DNA from 3 places in the Neobacillus sp. S1227 genome. Region 1 is predicted to be linked to each of the others. Evidence: riboswitches for the same ligand, from Rfam matches in the RefSeq annotation. Region 1 holds a riboswitch; each other region holds the start of a gene.
What was found. Region 1 has a riboswitch for cobalamin ahead of ACZ5AE_RS12050 (prenyltransferase/squalene oxidase repeat-containing protein). Riboswitches for the same ligand answer to the same signal wherever they lie in the genome.
Positions count from the first base shown of each region.

Region 1 (4,832 bases):
CCGGCCGCATGATATAAATCAAATGGAATCCCTCTTAAGTAGTAAACCCAAAAAGCAGCCGGACCGCCAATGAAGAAGACGTTTAAGGATACTATTAATCCAAAAAACAGTCCGGTAAATCCGGCGTATACGGATAGAAGCAGATGAGGGATTTTTTCATAAAACCTTCCGATCATGCCCGATACAACGGCAACTGTACCCCATGCGATCAACTGCATGAAAACAAATAGCCCAAATCCCAGCACCAAGTTAGAACCTATCACGGTTAGGATAGCGATAATTAATCCGAACCGAGCTCCATAAATTAATGCCGAGCAAATAATAATGACCGTTGATGGCTGGACATTGGGAATCATCCCCATATAAATCCTGCCTACAATGCTTAAAGTTGCTAAGCACGCCATTAAAGTCATGTTCCTTAACGTTAAAAGATGCCGGACCTTGGGCTTAACAATGGAAAGAGGGTTACCCATCACTTATCCTCCCTGTAATCCAGTACATAATTCCATTCAAGCGTATCTCCGGGATTAACATCCTTAACACCAGATGAACGGTCCCCTTTGACACCATTTATTCTGTAACTCCAGCCGCTGTATGGTCCTTTATCAAACTCACGCCACCCGCCGATACCTTTAGTATAAAGCATGGCACCGGACCCGGTGGTTTCAAGCTTAACGCCTGCTTCTTGACAAGCTTGTTTCAAAACATCGGCTGCCTTCGTTTGTTCGTTTATTTCCACTTTTCTAGGCGCAATTAAATAGCCATCAGGCGTCTTTATTGAAACAGTTACTGTGTCCTGCTTTTTTTCAACTGCCTGTGCAGATGCTGGTGCCGAGCTGCTGACTGGCTGCTGCGTTACCGTTGAGGTTTGTTTTACAGGCTGAGTAGTTATTACTTTTACTGTTGAATTTTTTCCACCAGTATCAGACGACGTTGCTTCTTCATCAGAAACAATCCCTTCTACATTCTCTACAGTTTCAGCAGCGGTTTGCTGATCCTGCTGAACTTGTTTAACCTGAGGGGTGGTTGTTGTCGTTGTAATCGTTTTGCCCGGAGTATAGCCATATAAAGCATAGCCAATCCCGCCGATAACCAAAAGCCATGATGCAATATCACCGATGATTTTCTGCCAGCCTTTCATGGTTACACCCCCAAGAACTTTCTTCTAAGAACTAAAGCCAGTGCCCCAATAAATGCGGTAGTTCCTCCTACCTTGAGGTTATTAGGATTGATGGTACCACTTTCTTTTTCAACTTTAACCTCGACTTTGGGTTCACTCACTGCTGTTTGAACTGCCGCTGGCTGCTGGACGACAATCACTTGCGGCTGTGAAGATGTTTTTCCTGTAGATCCTGCTGCGCCGGCATTATTATTCGTAAGGATTTCCCTAACTACCTCTTTTGTTGACTCTGAGACAGGTAATTTTGAAACGTCTGTTGTCGGTGTGACAGTCACATAATTATTGTTGTTTACTACTGTTGGTGTTGGAGCGGGTGTAGAGGGCTGTGATGGTACAGGCTCCTCATTTGCTTGATATGGAAAACTAAAAAGTTTGTCTCCCGATTTAAATTTATCGTAAGCCACTAAAGCTTGAAAAACCTGCTCTGTTGCAAAACTATTCTCTGCCGTTTCAGACTTCATCCATTTATAGCCGCCATTTCCTATTTCATAGGTGAATAGATGGTTAACAGGATTTTTTCCATCCTTAGTGAATTCTGTCGAAGTCGGGTCAACCCCAATAGAGGAAAGTCCAATTACCACTTGGGCTGTTGAAGATGAATTTTCTCCCCAATTATCAAAACCGCCATTAGCTGTTTCAACCGCTTTTAAATAAGTGACGGCACTATTGATGTCAGCTTTGACAACAGCATCTGACTTATGCTTGCCTAAAGCAGTCAACACCATTCCTGTTGTATCCGGATCAGCTTGTTCACTTGTTGATCCAGCCCAGTTCCAGCCGCCGGCGGTTGAATCCATAGATGTAATCTTGTCAATAAGTTTATCCTTAGTCCATAACGCATCAGTTGGGATAGTGTAATCTGCACTATCTAATGCAATTAAGGCATAAACATAGGCTGTAAATGAGGTCAAGGAAGTATCACTGTAAGCCATTTTTATTAAGTCTTGCCCTTCAAAATTAGCCGGATCTGCCCCTAATGCACGAACAGCCAAGATTGTTTTATGAAGTTCCGTTCCTTTTAAATCAGTTCCATTTACCCTGCTTTTCAGCTTCATTAGATAGTCCTGCTTGTTCGCTGTCGTAAGTTTCCCTGCTTTTGAAAGCGTAATTGCCAGCCAATCTGAATTTAGCTCTCCTGCCTGAACATGTTCAGCAGAAGAGGCTATCTGGGTGCTGACATCCTCAGCTGCATAAGCATTGTAAGGTACCGCCAGCGCAAGTGCACCCGCAATTACCATCAACTTTGTTGCTTTTCTCATTTTTTCTCTCTCCCTTTCTATCTTTACCCAAAACTTGACATAAAAAAATCCTCCTATCAGCTAGGAGGAGGTGTTATGTATGCTAAGTAACAAACGAGTGACGTTTCCTGCTTAACACTCTCCCATCCACGTAGGCATTTGTGTTTAAAAACAGGCAGGTTTCCTGGCTCATGGTCATTGCTTCCTATGTCTTCCCATCTTTGCGACAGTGACATCGTATAGGTTGCTCCCATTTACAGTGGCGGGACCGCGTTGGCTTTTAACCAACTTCCCTATTAAGCTAAGAGTCTTGTTTTAGACTTTAGCACCAGTTTTTTTAAAGATTATTTTTTTATGCTGTTATAATTATAGTAAAAGACTGGTTCATTTGTACATGTTTTTTATTTTTCTTTTCATTTTAATATTCAATTTTTTGAATTAAACAGGCAGAGAGCACCCTAAAAAGGTGCCCCCTAAGTTTTCTCTTTATTCAAAATTCCTTGTTAGGTTGGCCATTTCGATTGCGCCAGAAGCAGCTTCCCAGCCTTTGTTGCCTGCTTTTGTACCAGCCCTCTCGATTGCCTGCTCGATTGAATCTGTGGTCAATACCCCAAAGATAACTGGAATGCCCGTGTCAAGCGTGATGCGGGATACTCCTTTTGCCACTTCATTACACACGAAATCAAAATGTGGTGTGGAACCGCGGATAACTGTACCAAGAGTGATAACTGCGTCATATTTTTTGCTGTCAGCCATTTTTTTTGCGATTAATGGAATCTCAAATGCGCCTGGAACCCACGCGACATCCACATCAGCCTCATTCACTCCATGGCGCTTTAAAGCATCCTGTGCCCCAGACAATAATTTGCTTGTTATAAATTCATTAAAACGTCCAACTACGATTCCGACTTTCAGTCCTGTACCAACTAAATTCCCTTCAAAAATATGTCCCATTTTCTATTCCTCCGTATTTTTAATAATGAAGCAGATGACCTAATTTATCATGTTTGGTTCTTAAATAACTTTCGTTTTCGGGTCTCATTTCCATTTGCAGCGGTACCCGCTCGACTACCTCCAGATCATATCCCTTTAGTCCCTTAATTTTGCGCGGATTATTCGTTAATAACATCATTTTTTTGATGCCAAGATCTCTTAAAATTTGTGCACCAATTCCATAATCCCTTAAATCAGGCTTAAAGCCGAGTTTTTCATTTGCCTCTACCGTATCATAGCCTTGTTCCTGAAGCTCATAAGCCTTCATTTTGTTAAGGAGGCCAATGCCTCTGCCTTCCTGGCGCATATACAACAGGACACCATTGCCGGCTTGTTCAATCTGCATCAAAGCGGCGTGGAGCTGCGGACCGCAGTCACAGCGGTAAGATCCAAAAACATCACCCGTTAAGCATTCCGAATGAACCCTGACCAGAACTGGCTTCTCCGGGTCAATTTCACCTTTAATGAGTGCAACATGCTCTTTTTCGTCTACCATATTGGAATACCCGATTGCTTTAAAATCACCATATTCAGTCGGCAGCTTGATTTCCACTTCCCTTTTTACCAATTTATCCTTCTGATTTCGATATTCAATCAGATCTTTGATCGTAATCATTTTCAGCCCCAGATTATCTGCGATTTTTCTAAGCTGCGGGACCCGTGCCATCGTACCGTCTTCATTCATGATTTCACAAATCACGCCAGCAGGCTTGGCTCCAGATAATTTGGCAAGATCGACAGCTGCTTCTGTGTGACCTGTTCTTCTAAGGACGCCGCCTTTTTTAGCGATAAGCGGAAAAACATGGCCAGGCCGTTTAAAATCGGCAGCTTTTGACTGAGGATCAATCAAATTCATGATTGTTGCTGACCGTTCAAAGGCAGAAATACCTGTTGTAGAATTTTTATGATCAATGCTGACTGTAAATGCAGTCCCATGCGGGTCGGTATTGTTCGCTACCATCGGCATTAAATCCAGCTTTTTTGCTAATTCTTCCTCAATCGGAACACAGACAAGACCTCTCCCGTGGGTCACCATCAAATTAATAACCTCAGGAGTTGTTTTTTCTGCAAGCGCTATGAAATCTCCCTCATTTTCTCTATCCTCATCGTCGCAAACGATGATAACCTTCCCGTGTTTCAATTCTTCGATTGCTTCTTCAATCCTGTCAAACATGCTGTATCACTCCTTTGTTTCAGTTATTTCATGCGATTTTATAAAAATCCATTCGCTTCTAAAAATTGGGCTGTAATACCTGATTGGCCTTTAGGCTTCTGATTGTTCGAGTAATTATTCATAAAATGAGCGACATATTTGCCAATCATATCGCATTCCAAATTTACAATCTCACCCGGTCCTTTTATCCCGACCACAGTTTCCGACATTGTATGGGGAATTAACGATAATGTAAATGAGCTTTCGG
Region 1 is NZ_AP038276.1:2,369,146-2,373,977, reverse strand. Features, by position in the region: gene ACZ5AE_RS12060 (ECF transporter S component family protein) at 1-473, opposite strand, end outside; gene ACZ5AE_RS12055 (DUF4430 domain-containing protein) at 473-1,141, opposite strand; gene ACZ5AE_RS12050 (prenyltransferase/squalene oxidase repeat-containing protein) at 1,144-2,439, opposite strand; cobalamin riboswitch at 2,576-2,766, opposite strand; gene ribH (6,7-dimethyl-8-ribityllumazine synthase) at 2,905-3,372, opposite strand; gene ACZ5AE_RS12040 (bifunctional 3,4-dihydroxy-2-butanone-4-phosphate synthase/GTP cyclohydrolase II) at 3,392-4,585, opposite strand; gene ribE (riboflavin synthase) at 4,624-4,832, opposite strand, start outside.

Region 2 (4,832 bases), 1.4 Mb from region 1:
TAAAATAACATTCATAAAGACTAGACCAAACAATACTTATCGATAAATCCATTAAAGGGTCCACCTCCAAAAAACCGCAAAAATCTTTTATGATATTTGCGGTTTTTTTATATTTATATTTGTGTGAAAATCATGGAGGGGGATGAAAGAATTGTAAGTGGCAAGATCTAAAAAATATAAAAAAGAAATAAGAAAGGGGAATGAATTCATATGGGAGTAGGAAAGTCAGCGTTATTGGTCATCGATGTGCAGTTAGGCCCGATTTGGGGGACCTATAAAAAGGATGAAGTTTTTTCCGTGATACAAAAGATGATTGCCAAAGCAAATGAGGAAAATGTCCCGGTCTTTTATATTCAGTTTGACGGTCCGGAAGGGGATTTGCTGGAGAGGGGAACACAGTTTTGGCAGTTTGCTCCTGGGATCACTCCACGCGATCAGGATATTGTGATCCATAAACGGGCGGCGGATTCTTTTTATCAGACTGAATTGCAAGACGAGTTGCGAAATCGAGGTGTGACCAACCTTGTTGTAGTCGGGGTAAGAACGGAATTTTGCATAGATACGACTTGCCGTGCAGCCTTGTCACAAGGTTTTGATGTTACATTAGTTGAGGACGGTCATACCACTGTTAATGGCATTTATCCCGCCGAGCAAATAATAAATCACCACAATAGTACCCTAAGAGGGGTGAAAACTCCTGAACATCAGATTGTGGTCTTACCCGCAAAAGAAGTAGTTTTTAAATAAAATAGGGGAATAGAGGAATTTTGCATTCATAATGTAAGATTCCTTTTTGTCATTTTTTGCAGGGTTTTTGAAATATTTGTTGAAAGGTTTAATAAGGATGGTTCAAAAAAATGATAAAGGGGTATTTGCAAAATGGAAAGCTTTCACTTTACAGTAAATGGCAGTTGGCAGGGAGACCGGAATGGGAAGGGACATATTCAAGGGGGCGGGCTTGATATTACTGTCTCCGCACCGGCGGATATGGATGGTCCAGGAATCGGTTCGAATCCTGAAGAATTGCTTATTTCTGCATCCAATAATTGTTACATGATTACACTGGGGGCGATGCTGGGGAATCGAAAAATTGAGGTAGAAAAACTCAAGGTTGTTTCTGAGGGCGTTGTCGACAGGGAGGACGGTAAATTAAAGTTTAAACAGATTATCCATCGCCCAGTTTTTTATATTAGCAGCGACTCTGGAATCTCTCCAGAAAAATTGCAAGAGATTGCAGTCCGCGCTGAAAAAGCTTGCTTTATTTCGCAGACATTACGGCCAAGCATCAATTTTTCAGTAGAGCCAAATGTTGTTGTTGATGCAAAATAATACTTGACCAAAAAATGAGCATGTACTAATATTGATATTAGTTTTTCTATATGTTGTTTAATTTGCAAATATGAAAACTATATATTGTGTTAGCCTTAAGGGAAGATGCCGAACACGGCTTAATAGGGAATCCGGTGTGATGCCGGAACTGCCCCCGCAACTGTAAATGCTGACGAAATGAGCAAACCACTGTATAAGAGTTCTTATGAAAATAGGTGCTTATATGGGAAGGGCTCTGAGTAGGGTGATGCATGAGTCAGGAGACCTGTCTTTCTTAAGATGTTTCAACTTCTTCGGGGATTGAGAAGAGGAAACGACGGCGACAAAGGGAAGACATAGTTTCACTATTCTCTTTTGTTGTGTGCTCGTTTCATCCGCTCGGTCTCCCGAAGCGGATTTTTTATTTTTAGGGGGAAGATATCCTTGACCACACAGGAAAAATCACATTTACATGAAGTTTTAGAAACAATTAGGCAAGCCTCTGAGAAATATCAACTCGATACAACAGAGCTGCAAAAACAAATTAGGGAACTTGGATTATCCAAAAAAGAGGCAAATCAGCAGGCGCTTTTCTATGCAGTTAACCAAATTGCAATAGACCAGCCAGATTGGACTTTTGTCGCCGCGCGGTTGTATGTGAATGAACTCTATCAAAAGGCAGCAGAAAACAGAGGTTATGATTCTTCTTTAAAATATGGAGATTTTTACGGCTTGATTAAACATTTAACGAGTATAGGGATTTATTCTAGTGACCTATTAAATTTATATAGCAAAGTGGAAATGGATGAATTAGCAAGAGAAATTCTTCCTGAGCGGGATGAGTTATTTAATTACATTGGGTTGTTCTTATTGGCGGACCGGTATCTTGCAAGGGACCATAATCGAAATATCTACGAGCTTCCGCAGGAACGTTTTATGGTCATCGCCATGACCATCATGAAAAAAGAGAACCAAGATGTTCGGTTAAAGCTGGTTAAGGAAGCATATTGGGCATTGAGCAATTTATTTATGACAGTGGCCACACCAACTTTGGCGAATGCCGGAAAAAGCTTCGGTCAGCTATCTTCCTGCTTCATTGATACGGTGGACGATTCGCTTGATGGCATTTATTTAAACAATTGGGATATTGCTAGATTAAGCAAAGATGGAGGTGGAATTGGGATTTACTATGGAAAGGTGAGGGCATTAGGCTCAGATATTAAAAAGTTTAAGGGGAATTCCTCTGGTGTCGTGCCTTGGGTTAAATTAGTCAACGATACCGCCGTCAGTGTTGATCAGTTAGGCCAGCGCCAAGGGGCAATGGCCGTTTATTTGGATTTGTTTCACAAGGACTTGATGAACGGATTCCTAGATTTGAAAACGAACAATGGCGACGAACGCCGGAAGGCACATGATATTTTTACAGGTGTCTGCGTGCCAGATCTTTTTATGGAAAAACTGCAGGAGACCGATGGGAATGGCAGAAGCATCGGCGAGTGGCATACCTTTTGCCCTCATCAAGTGAAACAGGTTATGGGTTGGAAAGATACAGATGGAAATCCTTTAGGATTGGAGGATTTTTACGATGAAATTGACCAGAAATATTTTACGGAGAAATATGAAGAGGCTGTTAACCACCCTTTACTGCCCCGAAAAACGTATAGGGCTATGGATATTATGGCGCGAATCATGATGGTTCAATTGGAAACGGGCACGCCATATATGTTTTATCGGGATGAGGTCAACCGGCAAAATCCCAATAAACATCTATTAGGAAAGGGCCGCACCTCGATTTTCTGCAGCAATCTTTGTACGGAAATCACGCAAAATATGTCAGCGACGAAGATTGTGAACGAATACCAGGATCAAGATGGAAATGTCGTGATTGTTCGTAAACCGGGGGATTTCGTGGTATGTAATTTATCATCTATCAATCTTGCGAAAGCCGTGCTGTCCGAAGTGCTGGAACGTTTGATCCGTATTCAGGTAAGAATGCTTGATAACGTGATCGATTTAAATACTATTTCCGTAGGTCAGGCGCAGCTGACAAATAGAAAATTTAGAGCCATTGGCCTTGGCACGTTTGGATGGCATCATCTTTTAGCATTGAAGGGGATTCAATGGGAATCTGAGTTAGCCGTTGATTTTGCGGATGAACTGTACGAGGATATTGCCTACTATACTATCCGTTCCTCAATGGAATTGGCCCGAGAGAAGGGAGCCTATAGCAAGTTCCTTGGATCTGAGTGGCAGACAGGTGAGTATTTTGTACGGAAAAATTATCGGTCTGATAGGTGGCTGGAGTTAGAAAGAGAAGTCGCTCAATATGGTCTCCGGAATGGCTGGCTAATGGCCATCGCACCCAATTCATCAACAGCCAAGATTGGTGGTTCAACCGATGGCATTGACCCCATCTATTCAGTCGAATACGCAGAAGAAAAGAAAAACTTTAAATTTAAAGTGACAGCACCAGATTTGAATCATCGAACATATCTCTATTATCGCCGGGCCAGGCATGAGTTAGATCAATTGTGGAGCATTAAACAAAATGCGGCCCGCTCCCGCCATATCGACCAAGCAATCAGCTTCAACCTTTATGTCCGGCATGATATCAAGGCGAAGGAGCTGCTGAAACTTCATATGGAAGCGTGGCGGCAGGGGTTAAAGACGACGTACTACGTAAGAAGTACATCGCAAACGGAAATCGAGGAATGCGAAGCTTGCCATAGCTAACAGGAGGAACTAAAGATGAACACTTTGAAAAAAATAAAGTTGCTAAATCCTGAGTTTCCAAACAAATCAACAGGGATTATTAATGGAAAATCATCAGGTCTTCTCAATTGGAATGATATTGCCTACCCACAGATGTATGATTTGTATCAAACGTTACTGTCAAACTTTTGGAAGGCGCAAGAGATTAATATGCAGGATGACATAAAACAATGGGACCTGCTTAGTGACATTGAAAAAGATGTTTTTTTGCGGATCAATACCCAGCTTGCATCGCTGGACAGCCTGCAAACGCCGATGATGACACAAGTAATGGATTATGTGACCGATTCCAGCTTTAAAGCGATTTTTGCTGTGATTGCCCAGCAGGAGGCGGTCCATAATGAATCCTATTCGTATATTTTGAGCTCGATAGTGCCGTTAAGTGAGCAGAGTGAGCGATTTAATCAGGCGAAGAGCGACCCGATTGTTCAAAAACGTAACCAGCTGATTTTGGATTCTTATGAGAGGTTTCGCATGAAGCCTACCGCACAGCATCTATTTGAATTAAGTGTGAATTCTTTAAATCTTGAGGGGATCTATTTCTATGCGGGTTTTGCCTTTTTCTATCATCTTGCCCGGCAGCAGAAAATGCTGAAAACCAGTACGATGATCAGCTATATTCAGCGGGACGAAATGCAGCATGCCTACTTTATGGCTCAGTTTATCCGGATTTTGTTAACTGAAAATCCGGAGCTGTACAATCAGGAGAATATGGATTATGTATATCAGACTATTGGACAAGCCGTTGAGCT
Region 2 is NZ_AP038276.1:3,747,362-3,752,193, reverse strand. Features, by position in the region: gene ACZ5AE_RS18695 (cysteine hydrolase family protein) at 211-747, shown strand; gene ACZ5AE_RS18690 (OsmC family protein) at 880-1,329, shown strand; cobalamin riboswitch at 1,416-1,615, shown strand; gene ACZ5AE_RS18685 (ribonucleoside-diphosphate reductase subunit alpha) at 1,753-4,041, shown strand; gene ACZ5AE_RS18680 (ribonucleotide-diphosphate reductase subunit beta) at 4,057-4,832, shown strand, end outside.
Region 2: linked by a shared signal. The riboswitch ahead of ACZ5AE_RS18685 (ribonucleoside-diphosphate reductase subunit alpha) and the one ahead of ACZ5AE_RS12050 (prenyltransferase/squalene oxidase repeat-containing protein) in region 1 are both predicted to bind cobalamin.

Region 3 (4,832 bases), 790 kb from region 1:
GCTATCCGTTATTGCTGGATTACCTCTCTTATCTTCATAGGAATTGTCCGCTCCGCTATAGTTTCTCCTTGAAGGATGATTTGTGGTAAACCATAAACGGGGTGTTTCATCACGATTGGTGTGGTACCGTAAACTTGTTGAATCAAATCTGCTCGAATGATATGTTCTGGTGTTCCAATCTCAACTACTCTGCCATTATGTAACAGCAGCAAACGATCACAATATAGTGCAGCTAGATTTAAATCATGCAGAACCGCGATTACGGTCATATCCTCTTCTTGCTGCCATTCTCGAATCCGATCCATCAAAAGGACTTGGTGACCAATATCGAGATAGGTGGTCGGCTCATCAAGCATCAGCAGCTTTGGCTGCTGGGCCATCGTCTTTCCAAGCGCTACTCGCTGCCGCTCCCCCCCGCTTAGGCTTTCAAGCAGGCGATCACGTAACTCAGTTAACCCCATTTTTTCGATAATGGAATCGATTAGTGGTTCAATCTCGTTTTTTTCTTCTCCTAGCCAATTTTGAAAAGGAAACCGCCCCAGTTCGATAACCTCTCTGACTGTAAATCCAATTGGAGGCAGTGATTCCTGCTGCAATACAGCTAACCATTTGGCTAGTTCCTTGCGGGTATATTGTTCAATCCGTTTCCCATTTAGTTCAATTTTTCCGGCCGTCGCACAATCCACTCCCGACAATAGCTTCAGCAATGTAGACTTGCCGCTTCCGTTTGGTCCAATGATTCCCAAGCATTCTCCACGTTTGACAGAAAAGCTAATATCCTCCAGGACAGACTGGCTGTCAAACCGTTTACTTAAGCTTTCCACTTCAATAAACATCATTCAACTTCCCCCTGACATTTGCTTGTTTCTGCGAAGCAAATACGCAAAGAATGGAGCGCCAAGAAATGCGGTCACAACCCCGAGCGGAATTTCCGTTGGGTTAAGTAATGTACGGGCAATTGTATCTGCCCAAAGGACATATATGGCACCGAATATCACAGACAATGGCAGTAATATTCGGTAATCCGGCCCAACTATTAGCCGCACTAAGTGTGGGACGACAAGTCCGACAAAACCAATCGTTCCTACGATTGACACGGCAGCAGAGGTGATTAGGGTGGAAACGACCAACACAACGAGCCGTGTACGTTTGATGTTGACACCCAAATGTGCTGCCTGCCGCTCTCCTAATGCAAATAAATTTAGTGTACGTCCATACGACAGCAGCACCACTATTCCAAATGCTAAATAAGGCATGAGCACAAAGGTAAAGGCCCAACCTCTTAAGGCCAAACTCCCCATCAGCCAAAAGACGATTTCATTCACCACCTGATCGGACATTGACACCATAAAGGAAACAAGTGACCCAAGAAAAGCAGAAACGACAACCCCAGATAAAATGATTGTTTCTAGTTTAAACTTTCCCTGTACATTTGCTAAACGGAGGACCACCAGCAAACTAATCAGCCCGGTCACAAATGCAACAAGCGGTATCGTCCATTTACCAAATAAAACAGTATGAAACCCGAATAAAATAATGAAAGCAGCCCCTGCCGCAGCCCCAGATGCTACCCCTAATGTATACGGATCCGCTAACGGGTTGCGTAACACTCCTTGAAAGCCAGCACCGGCAAGTGATAAGCACGCTCCAACAAGAATGGCAAGAACAACACGCGGCAAACGAACTTTTAAAATGATTTGCTCAGCTGATTCTGGCCAGCTGGAATCTATGAGACTTTGTAAAATAGGCAGCTGGTGTAAGAGAATCCCCCAAACTTGCGAAAGGGCTAGATTCGCAGAACCAAGTGATAAACTAATGACCATGGAGAAAAGAAGGAGAACGAAACCCGCTCCCCCCCATATTGCTAATCTTTTTTTCATTTCTTAACCGATTCCGGATAAATGGCTGCGGCGATTTGCTTCAGTGCATCTGTTATTCTTGGTCCGGGTCTGGACATAAGATTACCTTCAATCCCTGTCAGACGACCTTCTTGAATGGCTGTAATCTTATCCCAGCCACTTCGAGATTTAATTAATTCCTCGAGCGGTTTGCCAGACTTATCATCAACAACATTTGCGGAATACAAAATGACATCCGGGTTATCCTGAATGATCTTCTCTTCATTAATGGCATTCCAGCCTTTCAGATCAGAGGCAATGTTAACGCCGCCAGCCATTGTAATCAGTTCATCCATAAATTCACCCTTGCCAACCGTCCAGCCTGGAGAAAATTCAATATATACTTTTTTCTTATCTTCGTCCTTAATGGTTGCAGCTGCTTCTGTTACTGTGCGAATATCTTCCTTCATTTGAGCCACGAGTTCTTCTGCTTTTTCCTGAGTATCTGTAATGATGCCAATTTGGATAATATTATTTAAAATATCCTCTATCTTTTTCGGCTCAGTTTTATATAACGTAAGGTCTAAACCGCGAAATTTCTCGGCAATATCATTCTTCATTGAAATGCCGCCGATTACTAAATCCGGATTAGCAGCAATAATCGCTTCCTCATTTGGCTTTGTCACCCCGCCTACTTTTGGCTTTGTCGCTGCTTCTTTAGGGTAATCATCAAAATCTGATACTCCATAAATTTTATCGCCCAGGCCTAGAGCGAAAAGAATTTCCGTTTCTGATGGAGACGTGGATACAATTCGTTCCGGCGCCTTATCAAAAGTTACTTCAGCACCCGTTGCATCCTTCACCGTAAGCGGGTAAACGGTTGCTTTATTCTTTACCTCCGCACTTGCAGCAGTTTCCGATTTTAGGTTTTTATCTGCATCAGCAGATTCATTTGCTGCCCCGCATGCGCTGATTGTTACCATCATCAATACAGTCAAAATTAATGCCAAACACTTTTTCATTACTCCACTCTTCCCTTCGTTTATAGATTGAGATGAGCTTGATATCTTGAAGTCTTTCCCAAAACAACGAAAAAGCCCTGTTTCAATTTGGAAACAGGGCGCGCGAAAATCAGAAAAAATAAACATATTTAATACTGATTATGCCGATCCTTTTCCGCGAAGGATTTCGTTGGCAAGCTTAATAGGCAGGTTTCCTGGCTTACGGGTAACGTGATTTCCTCTCCTTCCCATTCCTTAGCTGGAACAGTGGAACTGCGAGGTTATCCCCGAATAACAGTGGCGGGACCGCGCCGGATTCACACCGGCTTCCCTTTTAACCTCATCCAATGACAAGGCACCTACTAGCTATGTAAGATTCAATTGGTCAAGCAAATTACTCAACTAGTATTATAGCAAATACTTCATGATAAGCAAATATTTGGCTTGGGGATAAAGAAACGGACCAGTATCAATGGTAAACATTCAAGTGATGCCTAAAACTAGACTTGAGGAATTTCAAACGCATGACGCAAACCTAGATATTTGTATTCAAATGTATAGAATTAAATAGACTTTCAGGAACAATAGCTTTCTATTTAGTCGAATACATCAAATTTATCGCTTCTAGAATATGATTGGAATAAGTTTGGCAATAGTGCATAACGGTATCACCGACTACTTTAGAGGAATATTCCATGTAACTCTCCATATAATTCCTATTATTCGGTTCCAGGAAGATCCCGATAAATCCAATCAATAAATCGTTCACTAGCTTGGTATGGAAATAAATGTTTTCTGCAAGGCCTACTTGTTCTTCAATGGTTACACCTTTGTATACCAGTTCCTTAAACCTTGGCATGTTTTCAGCTATGAAATTAGCATCTTTCACTTGTTTAGGAACATTTTCCATGATGGATTGGAAGCTTTCATGCGAGAAAAACTCCTCTTCTTCAATGCACTCCGTTAAAAAAGATAAAGCAGTATTGGTATATGCATATTGAAATGTAACATTCCCTAAGAGTGACTCTAAATATGCTTCAGGAGAACCCACACTTTCTCTTGCTTGTAAAAAAATCTTCCTAATCCCTTGTTCCAACTCCATTTTATCCCAATTGGGCTCTCTCATAATTGCACTAAAAACTTCCGCTGTGTTTTTCGATAGCAATTCTATTGACAATACAGCCATCTCCTCGAAGTGGTATATTTTCGTTAAAATGTATAAGCCTTTGGTAAGGTTCACCTTTTAAAAATATAGATAAAGAACTATTTTAGTAATCTTATAAAAATTCCGACAACACACTTTCATTATAACGCAGACATCAAACGACATAAACTTAGATTTTTTATAATAATCAAAATTTAAAGTTAAAAACTTTTTTCCTTTGTTTAACTAAACTAAGTATGAGTTAAAAATAACATTCCTGTTCCTTCGATGCGTAGATGGACCTCAAGATTGAAGTACTCTCAGATTACCCCTAATCCTACTCTCACATCTTATTACAGAATATACATTCGCACTCTTCATTAACAAAAAAGACCCAATCCTTTGACGGATTGAGTCCAAAAAATATTCTTATCGCGATAGAGACATCTTTACGACATCCCTTAATGTAACTCCCAAGCGAAATAAAAAGGCTGCCTAGTGTTTCTAGACAGCCTTAGAATGTTCCTTTAGTACATCCTATTTTTCCATATTATGAAGCTGGTTCAACATTGGTGGCTTGATAGCCTGATCCAGTCCATTGCAAATACACACGATATTTTGGCGAGCCTTGCGTTTTTGCTGATATCGTCCCGACTGAGCCGCCTGGGTTGCTCTTGTCGCTCCCTAAAAACCATACAGTCATATTACTTTGATCGATTCCAGTCGCAGAAGAGATTGCCTGCAGCATCTGCTGCCAATCTTGAGAACTTGAATCATAGTTTGTAACATGCGGCTGACCTGTTTGTGCCGGTGTTTCCGGTGCAGGTGATGTTGGTGCATTTTCCTGTG
Region 3 is NZ_AP038276.1:3,155,687-3,160,518, forward strand. Features, by position in the region: gene ACZ5AE_RS15855 (heme ABC transporter ATP-binding protein) at 9-839, opposite strand; gene ACZ5AE_RS15860 (FecCD family ABC transporter permease) at 840-1,880, opposite strand; gene ACZ5AE_RS15865 (ABC transporter substrate-binding protein) at 1,877-2,860, opposite strand; cobalamin riboswitch at 3,028-3,217, opposite strand; gene ACZ5AE_RS15870 (hypothetical protein) at 3,432-4,016, opposite strand; gene ACZ5AE_RS15875 (DUF1510 family protein) at 4,534-4,832, opposite strand, start outside.
Region 3: linked by a shared signal. The riboswitch ahead of ACZ5AE_RS15865 (ABC transporter substrate-binding protein) and the one ahead of ACZ5AE_RS12050 (prenyltransferase/squalene oxidase repeat-containing protein) in region 1 are both predicted to bind cobalamin.